One region of the Tardiphaga sp. 42S5 genome, then DNA from elsewhere that is predicted to be linked to it. Evidence: predicted binding sites of a transcription regulator. Region 1 holds the regulator's gene; the other holds the start of a gene.
What was found. Region 1 encodes LexA, which represses DNA repair genes until DNA is damaged. Its sites were predicted from a motif close to TGTTCNNNNTGTGTTCNG; they were not measured.
Positions count from the first base shown of each region.

Region 2: SFY93_RS08300 (PA0069 family radical SAM protein) is a predicted target of LexA. The motif match lies at 5,785-5,802, and genes of this name have one in related genera.

Region 1 is NZ_CP139027.1:3,784,511-3,792,479, reverse strand. It holds gene SFY93_RS17535 (CbtA family protein) at 1-465, opposite strand, end outside; gene SFY93_RS17530 (CbtB domain-containing protein) at 469-651, opposite strand; gene SFY93_RS17525 (hypothetical protein) at 715-999, opposite strand; gene glp (molybdopterin molybdotransferase MoeA) at 1,108-2,316, shown strand; gene SFY93_RS17515 (Orn/Lys/Arg family decarboxylase) at 2,472-4,829, shown strand; gene SFY93_RS17510 (GNAT family N-acetyltransferase) at 4,851-5,420, shown strand; gene lexA (transcriptional repressor LexA) at 5,723-6,445, shown strand; gene SFY93_RS17500 (ComEC/Rec2 family competence protein) at 6,464-7,969, opposite strand, start outside.
Region 2 is NZ_CP139027.1:1,775,079-1,783,047, reverse strand. It holds gene SFY93_RS08325 (electron transfer flavoprotein-ubiquinone oxidoreductase) at 1-626, opposite strand, end outside; gene SFY93_RS08320 (uracil-DNA glycosylase) at 782-1,615, shown strand; gene SFY93_RS08315 (glycosyltransferase family 39 protein) at 1,629-3,137, opposite strand; gene SFY93_RS08310 (ribonuclease HII) at 3,220-3,954, opposite strand; gene SFY93_RS08305 (VOC family protein) at 4,030-4,482, opposite strand; gene SFY93_RS08300 (PA0069 family radical SAM protein) at 4,600-5,763, opposite strand; gene SFY93_RS08295 (glycosyltransferase) at 5,968-6,537, shown strand; gene SFY93_RS08290 (GNAT family N-acetyltransferase) at 6,540-7,046, shown strand; gene moaB (molybdenum cofactor biosynthesis protein B) at 7,043-7,603, opposite strand; gene ypfJ (KPN_02809 family neutral zinc metallopeptidase) at 7,606-7,969, opposite strand, start outside.

The sequences.
Region 1 (7,969 bases):
CCAGGTCTGGCGCAGTGTGAGGTCGGCGACAGGCATTCCCGGTAATTCCGGCGGCAGGCCGAGGCCGGGCGCCGCCGTGAAGACAACGAAACCGCCGAGGCCCCAGAACAGCCCTTCCCGCCAACCCACGGCCCGGCCGCGCAGCGCGAAGATGCCGGCCAGCAGCAACGCGAAGCCGATGGCCGTCAGGATATTGGCGCCCGTAGTAAAGGCATTGCGTTGCAAGCCCTCGGCGGGCTCCCATTCGGCCTCATGGCTATGGGCGGCGGCGCCATGGTCGTGCGCATGGGCGGGCTGCGCGGCAGCCGCCGGCGCAACAGCAGCCGGAGCTTCCGCCTTGCGCTCATAAACTTCGCTTTTCTGGATCAGGGGAATGGTCCCGACCATCTGGGCGCCGGTGATGGCAGCGCCAGTGATCACGCCAGCCAGCGCTGCCGAGAAGACGATCGACCTGAAGACGGACATGTCTCAGTGGCAGGGGAATGCGTTGGCGTGGCGCGTGTCATGGGCCGCATTGTGGACGGCGCTGATATGCGAGAAGCCGACCACACCGACGATAAACAGACCGAGCGTCATGGCCAGAACGGCCTGCACGACGACATTGACGTCAGTGGTGACGGCGGAGATCTGGGCGGTCTGGGTCTGTTGCATCGGAATCCTCGCGAAATAGACGGCCAATTTAGCCGAGTTGCACCGGCGGCGCGACCGTTAATTTTACATCGCGCGGGCGAGATCGCGGCTGGTCAGATGAAAATTCGCATCTGCCGCCACCGGCGCACGCACCAGCTTGGCGCCGGCCGCCGCCTGGAACACTTCTCTGTGGTCGCGGAAATAGGCCGCGCATTCCTCCGGCGACGGGTAACGCCGGAGCAGCGTCCGGAACGCATGACGGTGCACCATGCACAGCCCGCAATGGCCGGACGGCCGGAATGCCAGCGTATCGACATCCTCCCGCCAGACAGGCGCTTCATCGTCGGTTGCGGCGTGGTTGTCGGTCATGATCGCCGATGTCTACCGTGTTTCCCTGCCCTGCCAAAGCGCCGGTGGTTTTGCGTCCGCTCCCGCTCTCCGCTATGACGGGCGCCCACACTGCCGGAGATCCCCGCGATGGCCCTGATGCCGGTTACCGATGCCATGGCCGCGATTCTCGCGGGCGCCGATGCGCTGCCTGAGGAGATGGTGCCGCTAGAAGACGCGTTCCACCGCGTGCTCGCCCGCGACATCGCTTCGCTGCGCACACAGCCACCGGAGCCCATGTCAGCGATGGACGGCTATGCGGTGCGCGCTGCCGATGCGACGTTGGGCGCCAAGCTCCGCGTCATCGGCGAGATCGCCGCAGGCAAGCCGTTCGACCGCCCGCTGCAGACCGGCGAAGCCCTGCGAATCTTCACCGGCGGCGTGCTGCCCGCTGGCGCCGACGCCGTGGTAATCCAGGAAGATACTACGCGCGATAGCGATATCGTTGGGATCAACGAGGCCGCGATTTCCGGCAAGCATATCCGCCCGGCCGGCGTCGATTTCAATGAAGGCGATGTGCTGCTGCGCGCCGGCACCCGCCTCACCGACCGCGATCTGGCGCTTGCCGCCGGCATGAACCATCCGTCACTACCCGTGCGGCGACGGCCGGTCGTTGCCGTGCTCGCCACCGGCGACGAACTGGTAATGCCCGGTGCGGTCCCCGGCCCCGGCCAGATCGTGCTCTCCAATGGCTTCGCGCTGCGTGCGCTGGCGCGTGCCGAAGGCGCCGAGGTGATCGATCTCGGTATCGCCGTCGATACGCTGGAGGCGACCACATCAGCCATTCAGCGCGCGATCGACCTGAAGGCCGACGTGCTGATCACCACCGGCGGTGCGTCGGTCGGCGACCACGACCTCGTGCAGCAATCCCTGATCAATGCCGGCGTCGAGATGGCGTTCTGGCGCATCGCCATGCGGCCGGGCAAGCCAATGATGCACGGACGCCGGCAGAGCATGCGGGTCATCGGCCTGCCCGGCAATCCCGTCTCGTCCTATGTCTGCGGCTTCCTGTTCATGGTGCCGCTGCTGCGCGCGCTGTCCGGTCGAAACGAGGTCGCTCACGCGCTCGAACCCGCGGTGCTCGGCCGCGACCTCGCCGCCAACGACCAGCGCGAGGATTACCTGCGCACTCGTCTGGAAACCCGTGGCGACGGCACCGTGGTGGCGACACCAGTGATGAAACAGGACTCGTCGCTGCTGGGAAATCTGGCTGTTGCCGAAGGACTTCTGATCCGCAAGCCATTCGCGCCGGCCGCGGCTGCCGGTGATCCATGCGCCATCATACGACTGCCAACCTAGCGGCCCCCCTCACAGAACGCCCCCGCGTTCAGAACTCCCACCTTGCGGCATGTTCCCAAACCTTTTTTCTGACTGAGATACCTTAACGCGGCTTCAGTCACTGAATTGTCACGTAACGCAGCGAGACATCGCAGCGAAACAAGATCGGTGCACAAATGGACTATTTCAAACGCTTCAATTTCCTGTTTGCGATGCCAACATTCGACGCCGACGATCTCGAGGGCATTCGCCTCAATCAGATCGTCGATGAGATCGAGCGGTCCGGCTTCGAGGTCGTCAAGGCGCGCAAGCTCGAAGACGCAACGATCGCGGTCCAGACCGACGCGGCGATCGGCTGCATGGTGGTCGACTGGGGCAAGAAGGGCCTCGAAGGCAAGACCGCGGCACTGATCAACCTGATGCGCAAACGGGGCCTCGATTTCCCCATCATCCTGCTGATCCGTCGCAAGCGGTTCGAAGACGTCCCGGTCGAGGTGCTCGATTTCATCGACGGCTATGTCTTCCTGTCGGAGGAAACACCGCCGTTCATCGCCAAGAATCTCATCAGCCGGTTGAAGCAATATGCCGAGACGCTGAAGACGCCGTTCTTCGGCGCTTTGGTCGACTATGCCGAGGAAGGCAACCAGCTCTGGACCTGCCCGGGCCACAATGGCGGCGTGTTCTACAGCCGCAGCCCGATCGGCCGCGTGTTCATGGAACATCTCGGCGAAGCCGTGTTTCGCGACGACCTCGACAATTCGGTGCTCGATCTCGGCGATCTGCTGACTCATGAGGGCCCTGCTTTGCAGGCGCAGAAGGAAGCCGCGCAGATTTTTGGCGCGGAGAAGACCTACTTCGTGCTCAACGGCACCTCGACCTCCAACAAGGTCGCGCTATCGGCTCTGGTCACCGATGGTGACCTCGTGCTGTTCGACCGCAACAACCACAAGGCGGCCTTGCACGGCGCATTGATGATCTCAGGCGGTGTGCCGATCTATGTGCCAACGACGCGCAATCCCTGGGGCCTGATCGGCCCGATGAACTGGGATGCGCTCGACGAGGACGCGCTGCGCGAGCGCATCCGTATCAATCCGCTGGTCACGGATCCCGAGGCCTGGAAGCGTCCACGCCCGTTCCGCGTCGCCGTGGTCGAACAGTGCACCTATGACGGCACCATCTACAGCGCCGAGATGATCATCGCGCGTATCGGCCATCTCTGCGATTACATCCTGTTCGACGAAGCCTGGGCGGGCTTCATGAAATTCCACCCGCTCTATGCCGGCCGGTTCGCCATGGGACTCAAGGACCTCGGCCCGGATTCGCCGGGTATCATCGCGACGCAGTCGACCCACAAGCAGCTCGCGAGCTTCTCGCAGGCGTCGCAGATCCACATGAAGGATCGTCATATCCGCGGCCAGAAACGCCGCGTCGAGCATCGGCGCTTCAACGAAAGCTTCATGCAGCACGCCTCGACCTCGCCGTTCTATCCGCTGTTCGCATCATTGGATGTCGGCGCGCAGATGATGAAGGGCCGCTCCGGCGAAGTGTTGTGGGACGATACGATCCGCCTCGGCATCGAACTGCGCAAGAAGATGCGCGCCGTCCGCCGCGAATTCGAGGAGAAGGAAACCCGCGCCGAGCGTCGCTGGTTCTTCGAACCCTTCGTGCCCGAGCGCGTCGCGATTCCCGACGCAGCCAGCGAAGGCGCCGTTCACAATGTGCCCTGGGAAAGCATCGGCACTGACCAGCTGGCCACCAATCCGGCTTATTGGCAGCTCGCACCTGACGCCGCCTGGCATGGCTTCCCCGGCATGGAAGCCGGTTTCACCATGACCGATCCCAACAAGCTGACGGTGCTGACACCCGGCTTCGATCGCACCACCGGCGGCTATGCGGAACACGGCATCCCTGCTCCGGTGGTGGCGCAGTTCCTGCGCGAAAACCGCATCGTGCCGGAGAAGAACGATCTCAACTCGCTGCTCTTCCTGCTGACACCCGGCGTGGAAGCCAGCAAGGCCGGCACGCTGATATCGGGCCTCGTCGCCTTCAAGAAGCTTCATGACGACAACGCCCTGCTCGAAGACGTCATCCCGGAATTCGCACGGCGCAGGCCCGCGCGTTACGCGGGCATACGCCTGCGGGATCTATGCGGCGACATGCACCGGTTCTTCCGCGAGGCCAATGTGAGCGAACTTCAGACCAGGCAATTCTCCGCTGACCATCTGCCGGAGATTGCCATGTCACCCCATGATGCCGCGCGCTGTCTGGTGCGCAACGACGTCGATTACCTCCCGATCGATGAGATCTTCGGGCGCGTCGCGACGACGCCGTTCGTGGTCTACCCGCCCGGCATCGCCACGATCGTCCCCGGAGAACGGCTCACCGAACGGTCAAAGCCGATGATCGATTATCTCAGGATGTTCGAGACCTGCTTCAACACCTTCCCGGGCTTCGACGTCGAAATCCAGGGCATCTACCGCAAGGTCGACGCCAATGGCCGGATCCGACTTTACACTTACGTGGTCTCCGAATAGGGAGCACGTAAGGAGCCTGATTTGCCAACGGAACTCGAACAGCCGGTCGTCATCCGACCATCACGCGACACCGACGTCGATGCCATGCTGGCGATCTATCGCCGGCACATCCGGCAAGGCGTCGAGGAAGGCGTCAGCGACGCCGACACGCCGCAGCCCGACGATCTCAGAGACCGGCGCAAGAACCTGCGCAGCAAACGGTTCCCGCATCTCGTCGCCACGCAAGGCGGCGAGGTCGTCGGCTATGCCTATGTGGTGCTGTTCCGCAAGCGACCGGCCTATCGCTACACGGTCAAGCATTCGATCTATATCCACCACGGACATGTCGGCCGGGGCATCGGCCGGCTGTTGATGCGCGAGTTGATCGATGTCTGCGCGGCGGCCGGCTTCCGGCAGATCATCGGCTATATCGATGCCGACAACACGGCCTCGCTCGGCTTGCATGAGAGCTTCGGCTTTGCCCGCGTCGGCTTGCTGCCCGGCGTCGCCTATCGCTCCGGCCGCTGGGCCGACACGATCATGGTTCAGCGCTCGCTGGCGACCGGCTCCACGACTCCGCCGCCGCCCATTGGGCGCGTGACGTCCGCGTAGCCCAAGCGACCGCGGAAGCATTTTCCATGTCCGTCGAGGATCGACGACTGGTGAGGAACAGCCTCCTCAAACCTCGCTCAACGTGCGTTCTGTTGACGGCAAATTAAGCATTGCAGAACACATATGGAACATATAGTGTTCGTTCATGATTTGTTTCGAGATTCTGTGGCTTTGAGTAGTTTGAGAGTGCCCGAACTCGCGCAACCGATCTTCGAACGATCGTCTCTGGATTGAGGCTCACCGTTCGAAGGCCCTTTGAAACGCACGCGGCGGCCGACACCGTCAACTGAGGATGGCTTCAGATGCTCACGCGCAAACAATACGAACTCCTGCGATTCATCGATCAACGGCTGAAGGAAGCCGGCGTCCCACCGTCCTTCGACGAGATGAAGGATGCGCTCGACCTGCGCTCGAAGTCCGGCATCCATCGTCTGATCACGGCGCTGGAAGAACGCGGCTTCATACGCCGTCTGCCCAACCGCGCCCGTGCCATCGAAGTCATCAAGCTGCCAGAGCTCGGCGCGCCGGTCACCGGCGGCACCGGGCGCCGCGGCTTCACGCCCAGCGTCATCGAAGGCACGCTTGGCAAGGTGCGTTCGGCCGCCAGCATCGCCAGCAACAGCGGTGATGATGACAATGGCCGCACGGTTGCTATCCCGGTCATGGGCCGGATCGCGGCCGGTACGCCGATCGAGGCGCTGCAGACCCGTAGCCACACCATCAGCATGCCCGCCGACATGCTCGGTTCCGGCGAACATTACGCGCTCGAAGTGCGCGGCGATTCCATGCAGGACGCCGGCATTCTCGACGGCGACACCGTGCTGATCCAGCGCAACGAGAGCGCCGACACCGGCGACATCGTGGTGGCCCTGATCGACGACGAGGAAGCCACGTTGAAGCGCTTCCGCCGCCGCGGCGCGTCGATCGCGCTGGAGCCTGCGAATGACGCCTACGAGGTCCGTATCCTGCCACCCAACCGGGTGCGCATTCAGGGCAAGCTGATCGGCCTGTATCGCCGCTACTGAGATTTGCGCCTCGGCGGATTACTGATCTTCGGGTTGAAGATCGGTTTCCGCCGGCGTCGCATCCACCGGCCGGTTTTGCGGTGGACGACTGTTCTGGATCAGATCTTGCTGGGGCTCATCGGGAATTGCGCGCGACCACGGACGGTCCAGGCCCCGTGGCCGCACGGCATCGATGGTAAAGCCGTTTGCGGTTCGCTGCAGGCTCACCGCACCATTTCGTTGCAAGCGATCCTGATCGATCACCAGCGCCCTGCAATCCCTCGGCGATTGTCTCGTCGTGACGATCAGCGCCGCTTTCTCGCAATCATCTGTGAAGGCGTCCGGCTGTAAAACCAGCGCCACCAAAGCGCCATCGGCCAGCGGCGTGATGCATCCGTCGCGGTCGCAGGACACACCGTGGCTGACGGAGGCATCGGTCGGCAGACGCGCATCGGCATCGCCGGCGAGCCACTCTTTCAGCAGAAATGTATCCTTGGCGCTGCGCATCACGTGGAGATGCCCGTCCCTGCTCCGCACCGCGACACTGTGACCATCACCCGAGATCAGGACATCCGGCTGCTTCACCAGCAACGCCCAGACAATCGAGAGCACCAGCACGCCAGCCCCCGCGAAGCGCAACGGCGTGCGCAGCAATCCGAGCACGATGATGCCGATACTGGCTGATATCAGCGGTCCGATGCCAAAGGCCGGCATCCGGCCGATGGCGCCGGGCAAGGCTGCCACCCATTGCGTGACCACAATCATCCACTGGATGCCGACATCCATCAGCCGCCAGAACACACCGTCAAAGCCGAACGGCATGGCCACCAAACCGAGAATGCCCGCCGGCATCACCAGCGCCGAGACCACCGGCATCGCCAGGAGATTGGCGACAACGCCATAAGGCGTGACGCGATGGAAATGAAACGCGGCATAGGGCGTGGTGGCGAGGCCCGCGACCAGCGAAGCCAGTACGAGCATCGCGATCTCGCGTCCGCCCCATAGCGCCACGCGCGCGGTCGCGGAATGATCGGGCGAGGCAAACAGCGCGGGCATGCCTATCTGCACCAATGCGACCAGCCCCAGCGTCGCCGCGAATGACATCTGAAAACTCGGATGCACCAACGCTTCCGGCGCCACGATCAGCACAACCATTGCTGCCACCGCCAGGGTGCGGAACGTCACCGCCCGGCGATCGACCATGACTGCAATCAGCACGACGGCCGTCATGAAAAACGATCTCTGCGTCGCGACTTCAGCACCTGACAACAGCAGGTAGAACAGTGCTGCGAATAACGCCGCAGCCGCTGCGACTTTCTTGATCGGGAATGTCACCGTCAGGACAGGGATCAGTGCCAGCAGTGCGCGTATCGCAAAGAACACCACGCCGGCGACAACGGCCATGTGATAGCCGGAGATCGACAACACATGACCGAGGCCGGAGATGAACATCGCATCATTGACGTCAGCCGAAATCGCATCGCGGCGACCTGTGAGCAGTGCCGTGGCAATGGCGCGACTATCGCCCGAGAGCACGGTGCGGAT
Region 2 (7,969 bases), 2.0 Mb from region 1:
CAATCCTTGTCGAGGGCGAACTTGGCGATGATCTGCTTGGTCAACGAGCCACGCGCGCCTTCGGCGAACAGCGTGTATTTGCCGAGCAGTTCCATGCCGCGCGTAAACGAATCCTTCGGCTTGCCGTCGCGGCCGATGCCCATGTCGCCAGTGGCGATGCCGCGCACGGCGCCATTGTCGTCATACAGCGTCTCGGCAGCTGCGAAGCCGGGATAGATTTCGACGCCGAGCGCCTCCGCCTTCGCACCCAGCCAGCGGCACACCATGCCGAGCGAGGTGATGTAGCAGTGATGATTGTTCATCAACGGCGGCATCAGGAAGTTCGGCAGCTTGAAGCCGCCGGTCTTGGTCATGAAATAGAACTGGTCGTCCTTGACCTGGGTCTTGAGCGGGCAGTCTGCATCTTCGCGCCAATCCGGGATCAGCTTGTCGAGATTGACGGGATCGATCACCGCGCCGGACAGGATGTGCGCACCGACCTCGGAACCCTTCTCCACCACGACGATGGACAGGTCCGCATTCAGCTGTTTCAGCCGGATCGCGGCCGACAGACCGGAGGGCCCGGCACCGACGATGACGACGTCGAATTCCATGGACTCGCGCGGCGGAAGTTCTTCAGTGCTCATAATCTCGTCTCAGACCCGTTTCCAACCCGTTCAGAACGCTTCTAAGGGCTGTTGTTTCCGATTTTTGGCGGAAGAACAACCACCTAAATGCACAGGAGGCGTTTCACTGGGCGGCGATCCGGCCTAGATTGCTGGCATGCCTGTGACCCCCTCTCATGACGCCTGAACCCCACCCCAGCGTTGCGCAACTGCTCGCCTTTTATCTGGAGGCCGGGGTCGATTGCGCATTGATGGATGAGCCGGTGAACCGGCTGTCGGACGACCTCCCGCCGCCCGCCCGGGAGCTGTCCGACAGCGCGCCGAAGCGACCACCGCTGAATGGCATACCACCTCCGCCGCCGCGACCACCCGCCCGCGTCGAGGTCGCCCCGGACGTGGCGATTGCCGCCGCCCGCGACGCCGCGCGCACCGCGCCCTCGCTCGAGGTACTGCGTGGCATGCTGGATACATTCGACGGCTGCGCGCTAAAATCGACCGCGACCCAACTGGTGTTTGCCGACGGCAATCCGCAGGCGCGGATCATGTTTGTCGGCGAGGCACCCGGCCGCGACGAGGACATCGAAGGCCTGCCCTTCGTCGGCCGCTCCGGCAAATTGCTCGACCTGATGATGGGCGCGATCGGCCTGAAGCGCACCGACGTCTATATCGCCAATGTGATTCCATGGCGCCCGCCGGGCAACCGCACGCCGACGCCGCAGGAGACGCAAATCTGCCTGCCGTTCATCCAGCGCCAGATCGAGCTGGTGAATCCGGACATCCTCGTCACGCTCGGCAATCCCTCGACACAGACACTGCTGCAGACCCGCGACGGCATCATGAAGTCCAGGGGACGCTGGGTCGATTACGACACCGGCACCCGCAAGATCAAAGCGCTGGCGACGTTTCACCCGGCCTATCTGCTACGTTCGCCGTCCTACAAGCGGATGACCTGGATGGATCTGCGCGCGATCGCGAAGGCGCTGGAAGCGCCGTCGGGCAGGACCAGCTAGCAAAGGCGTTCGTCTAGGGCGCCTTCGGCCGGACGATCGCCCAGCCAATTCGCAGCAAGGGCTGCCGGCCATTCACCAGACGTTCGAAGGCGCGCGGCACTTCCGGCACGAGGTTGGGAAAGCGCTGCGCGATCTCCGCGGGCGGCGTGCCGATCGTATCTGCCGCGCGCCACACCACGACGCCGCCGGTCTCGGCGAACTTCGCGGGCGTGATCCATGGCGTGCGCGAAGGCACCGCATCGTTCAGCAGATGCGGCCGTGACGCGCTCATGCCGATCAATGCTGCGAGTTGCGCATCGCCTGCGACCGCCGACAGTGGACGATTGGTGCGACGTTCGAAACTCTCACCGAAGAAGCGCCCGATCTCGCGCGCGGGCAGCGCTGTGACATCCTCGGGACCATCGACCCAAGGCAGAATCACAAGACTGGCGAAGGCTGCGAGGGCCGGAGCGATGATGGCGAAGGCCCAGACCTTGCGCAGCACGCGCTGGCGCCGCAGCGCGATCAGATCGCCCGACGCCACGACGACGGCCAGACCCGACATGACCAGCGCAATGCCGGCGCCGCCGACAACGCGATCGAGGCCGTAAAGCGCGGCGAACAGGCTGCCGAGCAATCCCGGCGCGAGTGCGAAGAAAAACACATAGCCCCGGGCCAGCGGATCGACCGGTGGGCGGAAGATGATGGGAGCTTCCTCGGTCTTCGGAACGATGCGGCCCCAGTTCATCACCGTGAGAACGATCACGCCGGTAATTGACGCAAGCAGCCAGGCCATCAGCACGCCCCACTGCCGCGCCTGGCCTGCGATATCGGTCAGTTGCGGTGGTACAGGCACAATCGGTGCCCCGGCCCGGATCACCCACATAGCCCATGGCAATGTCAGCACCGCGATGACCAGTAAGGCATAAAGCGGGTCGAACGAAGCAAGGTTACGCCTGCCCCGCGATGTCGCGAGCCCGAAGACGAGTGGCAGCGGCAGCAGCCACATCGCATGGGGCGTGGTCAGCAAAAGCAGGCCGGCCTCGATCGACAGTGCGAACCAGGCATTGCGACGCCCCTGCCCGATTGCCAGCCAGGCATGCAGCAGGAACATCGCCCAGAGCGGACGCGCCAGGATCAGCGGGCCGAATTCGATGCCGGGCGTGCTAAAGGCCGTAACCGTCATGGTGAGCAGCACGGCGATGACAGCCTGCGGGCCGCCGACGATGGCACTGCCCAGCTGATAGACCGCGCGGAAGGTGAGGACGGCGCAGATCTGCGCCAGCAGATAGACACCGAAGACATGATTGCCGGCGGCCCGGAAGGCGATATCGGCCAACCAGAACGCCAGCGGCGGTCCCATATGGGTACCGACTTGATATTCCCGGCCATAGGCCAACACGGTGGCGAGATCGCCCGGCGGCCCGCGATACAGCAGCAGGGGGACGACGAGCCAGATCGCCGCCTGACACAGCACGACGATCCAGAACACCAGCCGCGGCCGGGCGCGGATCAGTTCGACGATCAGGGAGGTGAAACGCATTGAACGTCTGAACCGGCCAGCAGGGAATGAAGCGTGCTCAGGTGATACGGCGCAGAGCCAAGAGAGGCAACCGCCTGAGCGCTCAGGCGGATATATCGATATCGATGGTGGTGTGGACTTCGATCAGACCCGCCGCACGGACGCCAGCCTGATGACGCGCACGCGCCGCAGCAACCGGCGCGAACAGGCTGCGATGATGAATGCTGGGCCCCAGTTCATTCAGCGCGGCCATATGCTGCGGCACGCCATAGCCCTTATGGATCTCGAAACCGTAGCCCGGGCAATCCTCGGCCAGCCGGCACATCAGCCGGTCGCGCGACACCTTGGCGATGATCGAGGCTGCTGCGATGGAGAGCACCAACGCGTCGCCGCCAATGACGGCCTCGCAATCGGCCGTCGTATCGATCTTGTCGCGGCCGTCGACAAACACATGTTTCGGCGCGTCCGGGAGCGACGCGACCGCACGCGCCAGCGCCCAGAGCGAGGCCCGCAGGATATTGTCTCGGTCGATCCGGGTGGGTGATGCGTAGGCGACGGCAAAGGACGACGTAGCGCAGATTTCCTCGAACAGCGCCTCGCGCTTGCTCTCTGTCAGCTTCTTGGAATCGTCGAGGCCTTTTGGAATGTTGTTCGGGTCCAACACAACCGCGGCGGCAACCACCGGTCCTGCCAGCGGACCACGCCCGGCCTCGTCGCAACCAGCCACCGGCCAGATGCCTCTCTCCAGCAGCGCGAATTCGCGCGTAAAGCATGGCGCGACAACGATCTTGCTCTTGCGCGGCTTGGCGGGGGGCTTCTTTTTCGCATCTCGAATCATCCGGTGATCCTGCTGAAGCAGGCCAACACGCGCAACCGGGAACTCGGGATCGTGCCCGCTATTCAGATTGCCGCTTTAATCGTCCAGATGCACTCGCCGGTCGTCACCGACCTCGATCCCCGGTGCCGTCACCACGTCCCAGGCGTGCCCGTCCGGGTCCGCAAAGTAGCCGGAATAGCCACCGTAGTCAGTCTTTCGCGCCGGCTTCAATAACGATCCGCCGCAATCGACGGCGAAAGCGAGGACCGCATCGACCTCGTCCTCCGAGCGGCAATTCCACGCCAGCGTGCTGCCGCGAAACGCCTGCGGCCTTGGATGGTCAGGCAATGTCGCGTCCTGCGCCAGTTGATCCCACGGAAACAGCGCGAGGACGCTGGCGCCGGTGTCGAAAAAGGCAATGGCATCGCCCGAGCCACGGGCCTTTCGCGTAAAACCCAGCGCTTCGTAGAAGGCAATGCTCCTGCGTATATCCGCGACGCCCAGTGTGATCACCGTCATGCGCGCGATTGGCGCGGGTGGTTTTGTCATCGTCATGCGTGTCACTCCTGTACTCACTCTATAGATCGAAAAGAGGGACGTTGGCAGGCTCTGGTTTCCTGCCAACGTCCCCTCTCCACCACTCCGTACGCTGCGAGACCTGCGGAGTTAGAACAGATTCAATTGCTGACCGGCACCGGCCGGCTTCTCGAAATGATCGAGGGTGAGCTTCGAACGACGCTTGTTGAGGCCAAGCTTCGTGCAGGCGATCTCGAAGCGGCGACCGATCATCCAGGCCATCGGCCCCGTGCCCTTCATGCGCGTGCCCCATTGCGAGTCGTAATCGCGGCCGCCGCGCATTTCGCGGATCAGCGTGAAGACATGGCGATAGCGGTCCGGATAATTCGCGATCAGCCATTCGCGAAACAGATCGCGCACTTCCATCGGCAGCCGCAGCAAAACGTAGCTGGCTTCCTTGACGCCGGCATGAGCGGCGGCATCGAGAATGCGCTCGATCTCGCTGTCGTTCAGCGCGGGGATCACGGGCGCCACCATCACCGTGGTCGGAATGCCAGCCTCGGATAGCTGCCGCAAAGCTTCCAGCCGCTTCGACGGCGTCGACGCGCGCGGCTCCATGGTGCGCGCGAGCTTCGGATCGAGCGACGTCACCGACAACGCCACTTTGACCAGATTGCGCTTCGCCATCCGCGCCAGGATATCGATATCGCGCGTCACCAAGGCAGACTTCGTGACGATGCCGACGGGATGACCGGTCTTCTCCAACACTTCGAGAATACCGCGCATCACCTGACGCTCGCGCTCGATCGGCTGATACGGGTCGGTATTGGTACCGATCGCGATCATCTTCGGCTCGTATTCGGCGGCGGCCAGCTCCTTCTCGAGCAGCGCCGGCGCATCGGGCTTCACGAACAGTTTGGCTTCGAAATCGAGCCCGGGCGAGAGACCGAGATAGGCGTGGGTCGGCCGCGCGAAACAATAGACGCAGCCATGCTCGCAGCCACGATAGGGATTGATCGAACGGTCGAAGCCGATATCTGGCGACTCGTTGCGCGTGATGACCTTGCGCGCGGTGTCCGTCGCAACGGTCGTCTTGAACGGCGGCAATTCATCGAGGCTCTGCCAGCCGTCATCAAAGGCGACCCGGGCCTCGGCCTCGTAGCGCCCGCTGTCGTTGGACTGGGCACCGCGGCCGCGCCGCCGCTGCTTGTCGATCGCCACCGCGATCTCGGGAAAAGGGGAAAGCGCACCCGCCGGCTTATCGGAGGGCGCCGGGACCGGCGGGTGCTTGAGGGCAGCGATCTGGCGACTCATGAAGCCACGATAGCGCGCAGACGGAACAAAGCAAGAACATAAATAGGGTGGCACACGGCCGGGGCACTGTGCATTCTCCCGCCGCCTCAGAGAGGCGGCCGAAAGTCGAACCGCCCCGAAATTGCAGCAGCCACCGGTGCCGCATAGACTATGACGAAATGATAACGCGGCCACCCCGTTGTTGAGAGGTATTATCCGACACCCATGCTGAGCGTGATCATCCCCACCGAAGGCGTCGAACAGCCCGCTGTTGCCACACTGGCAGCGCTGGTGCCGGGCGCTGCTGCCGGTGTGATCCGCGAAGTGCTGCTGGTCGATCGCGCTGGCACCGATGTCATCGAACGTGTCGCCGATGTCGCGGGCTGCGGCTTCCTGACCTCGCAGGGATCGCGCGCCGCGGCGATGGCCGCCGGCGCCAAGCAGGCGCGCTCGCCCTGGCTAATGTTTCTCCATGCCGGCGCCGTGCTCGATGCCGGCTGGATCGAGGAGACCCAGCAATTCATCCAGCGCGTCTCGACCAGCAACCGCCCCCGCGCGGGCATTTTCCGCTATGCGCGCTCGCCCTATGACGAGACCAATTTTCGCGATGGCCTGAAGCACCTGGTCCGGATGATCACAGGCCCCAAGGCCGATCAGGGCCTGCTGATCGCCCGCGAACATTACGATCGTCTCGGCGGCTACGCACCCGATGCCCGGCGCTCCGAAGCGCGGCTGCTGCGCCAGCTCGGGCGGTCATCACGCACATTGCTCCGCAGCCGGATCATCGTCGCCTGACCATGGCCGCCCAAGCCCCCGATGCCGTTCGGCCTGCAGTGCTACGCGATCTCCAGCCTGGCGATATCGACTGGGTGATCCGCAGTCACGGCGAGCTCTATGCGGCCGAATACGGGTTCGATGCATCCTTCAAGGCGCTGGTAGCTGACATCGCCGCAGAATTCGTCGCGTCATGTGATCCTGCGTGCGAACGCTGCTGGATCGCCGAGATGAATGGCGCGCCCGTCGGCTCGCTGTTTCTTGTGAAGGCATCCGACGACGTCGCCAAGTTTCGGCTCTTGCTGATCGATCCCAAGGCGCGCGGACAAAAGCTCGGCCAGCGCATGGTGACAGAATCCATCGCCTTTGCGCGGCAATGCGGCTATCGCAGGATCGCGCTGTGGACCCAGAGCAATCTTGGCGCAGCGCGAAAAATCTATCAGGATTCAGGTTTCGCGCTGGTCGCCACCGAGCCGCATCGCAGTTTCGGGCAGGATTTGATCGGCGAGACCTGGGAACTGGTGCTCTAGACCGACGCGCCCTTCGCCTTCGGGCGTCGCAAATGCTCATCCAGCCGCGGCATGATCTCCACGAAATTGCAGGGCCGCGTGCGGTAATCCAGCTGCGCGGCAAGAATGCCGTCCCAGCCGTCACGGCAGGCGCCGGGCGAACCCGGCAGGCAGAAGATAAACGTCGCGCCGGCGGTACCAGCGGTCGCGCGGCTCTGGATCGTCGAGGTACCGATCTTGGCGTGGCTCAGCATGTGAAACGCAATCGAGAAACCATCCATCCGCTTCTCGAACAGAGGCTCGATGGCTTCCGGCGTGACATCGCGGCCGGTGAACCCCGTGCCGCCGGTCGTGATGATCGCGTCCACGCCGGGATCGGCAATCCATGCGCGCATGATCGTCCGGATCGCCTCGACATCGTCCGTGACAATATCTCGCTTCGCCAGCGTGTGACCGGCCGATGTCAGCCGATCCGCCAGCGTCGCGCCGGACTTGTCGTCGTCAAGCGAGCGCGTATCGGAGATCGTCAGTACCGCGATGTTGAGCGGCACGAAGGCCTTGGTCGCATCAGGCTCCATCGCTACAGCCGATCCGTCGCAAATGTGTTGCAGGCCTGCACGCTGCCTTGCTGATAGCCGGTCATGAACCAGCGCTTCCGCTGTTCGGCAGAACCGTGCGTGAACGAGTCCGGCACGACGCGGCCCTGTGCCTGACGTTGCAACGTATCGTCGCCGATGGCGGACGCGGTCTGCAGCGCAGCATCGATGTCACCGGCTTCGAGGAAACCGGGGCGCTTCTTCGATTCGCGATTGACCCAGACGCCCGACAGACAATCGGCCTGCAACTCGACGCGGACCTGCAGCAGATTGGCCTCAGCCTTGCTGCCGGCCTGCTGCTGCAGGCGTGTCACGCGCGGAATGATCCCGAGCAGGTTCTGAATGTGA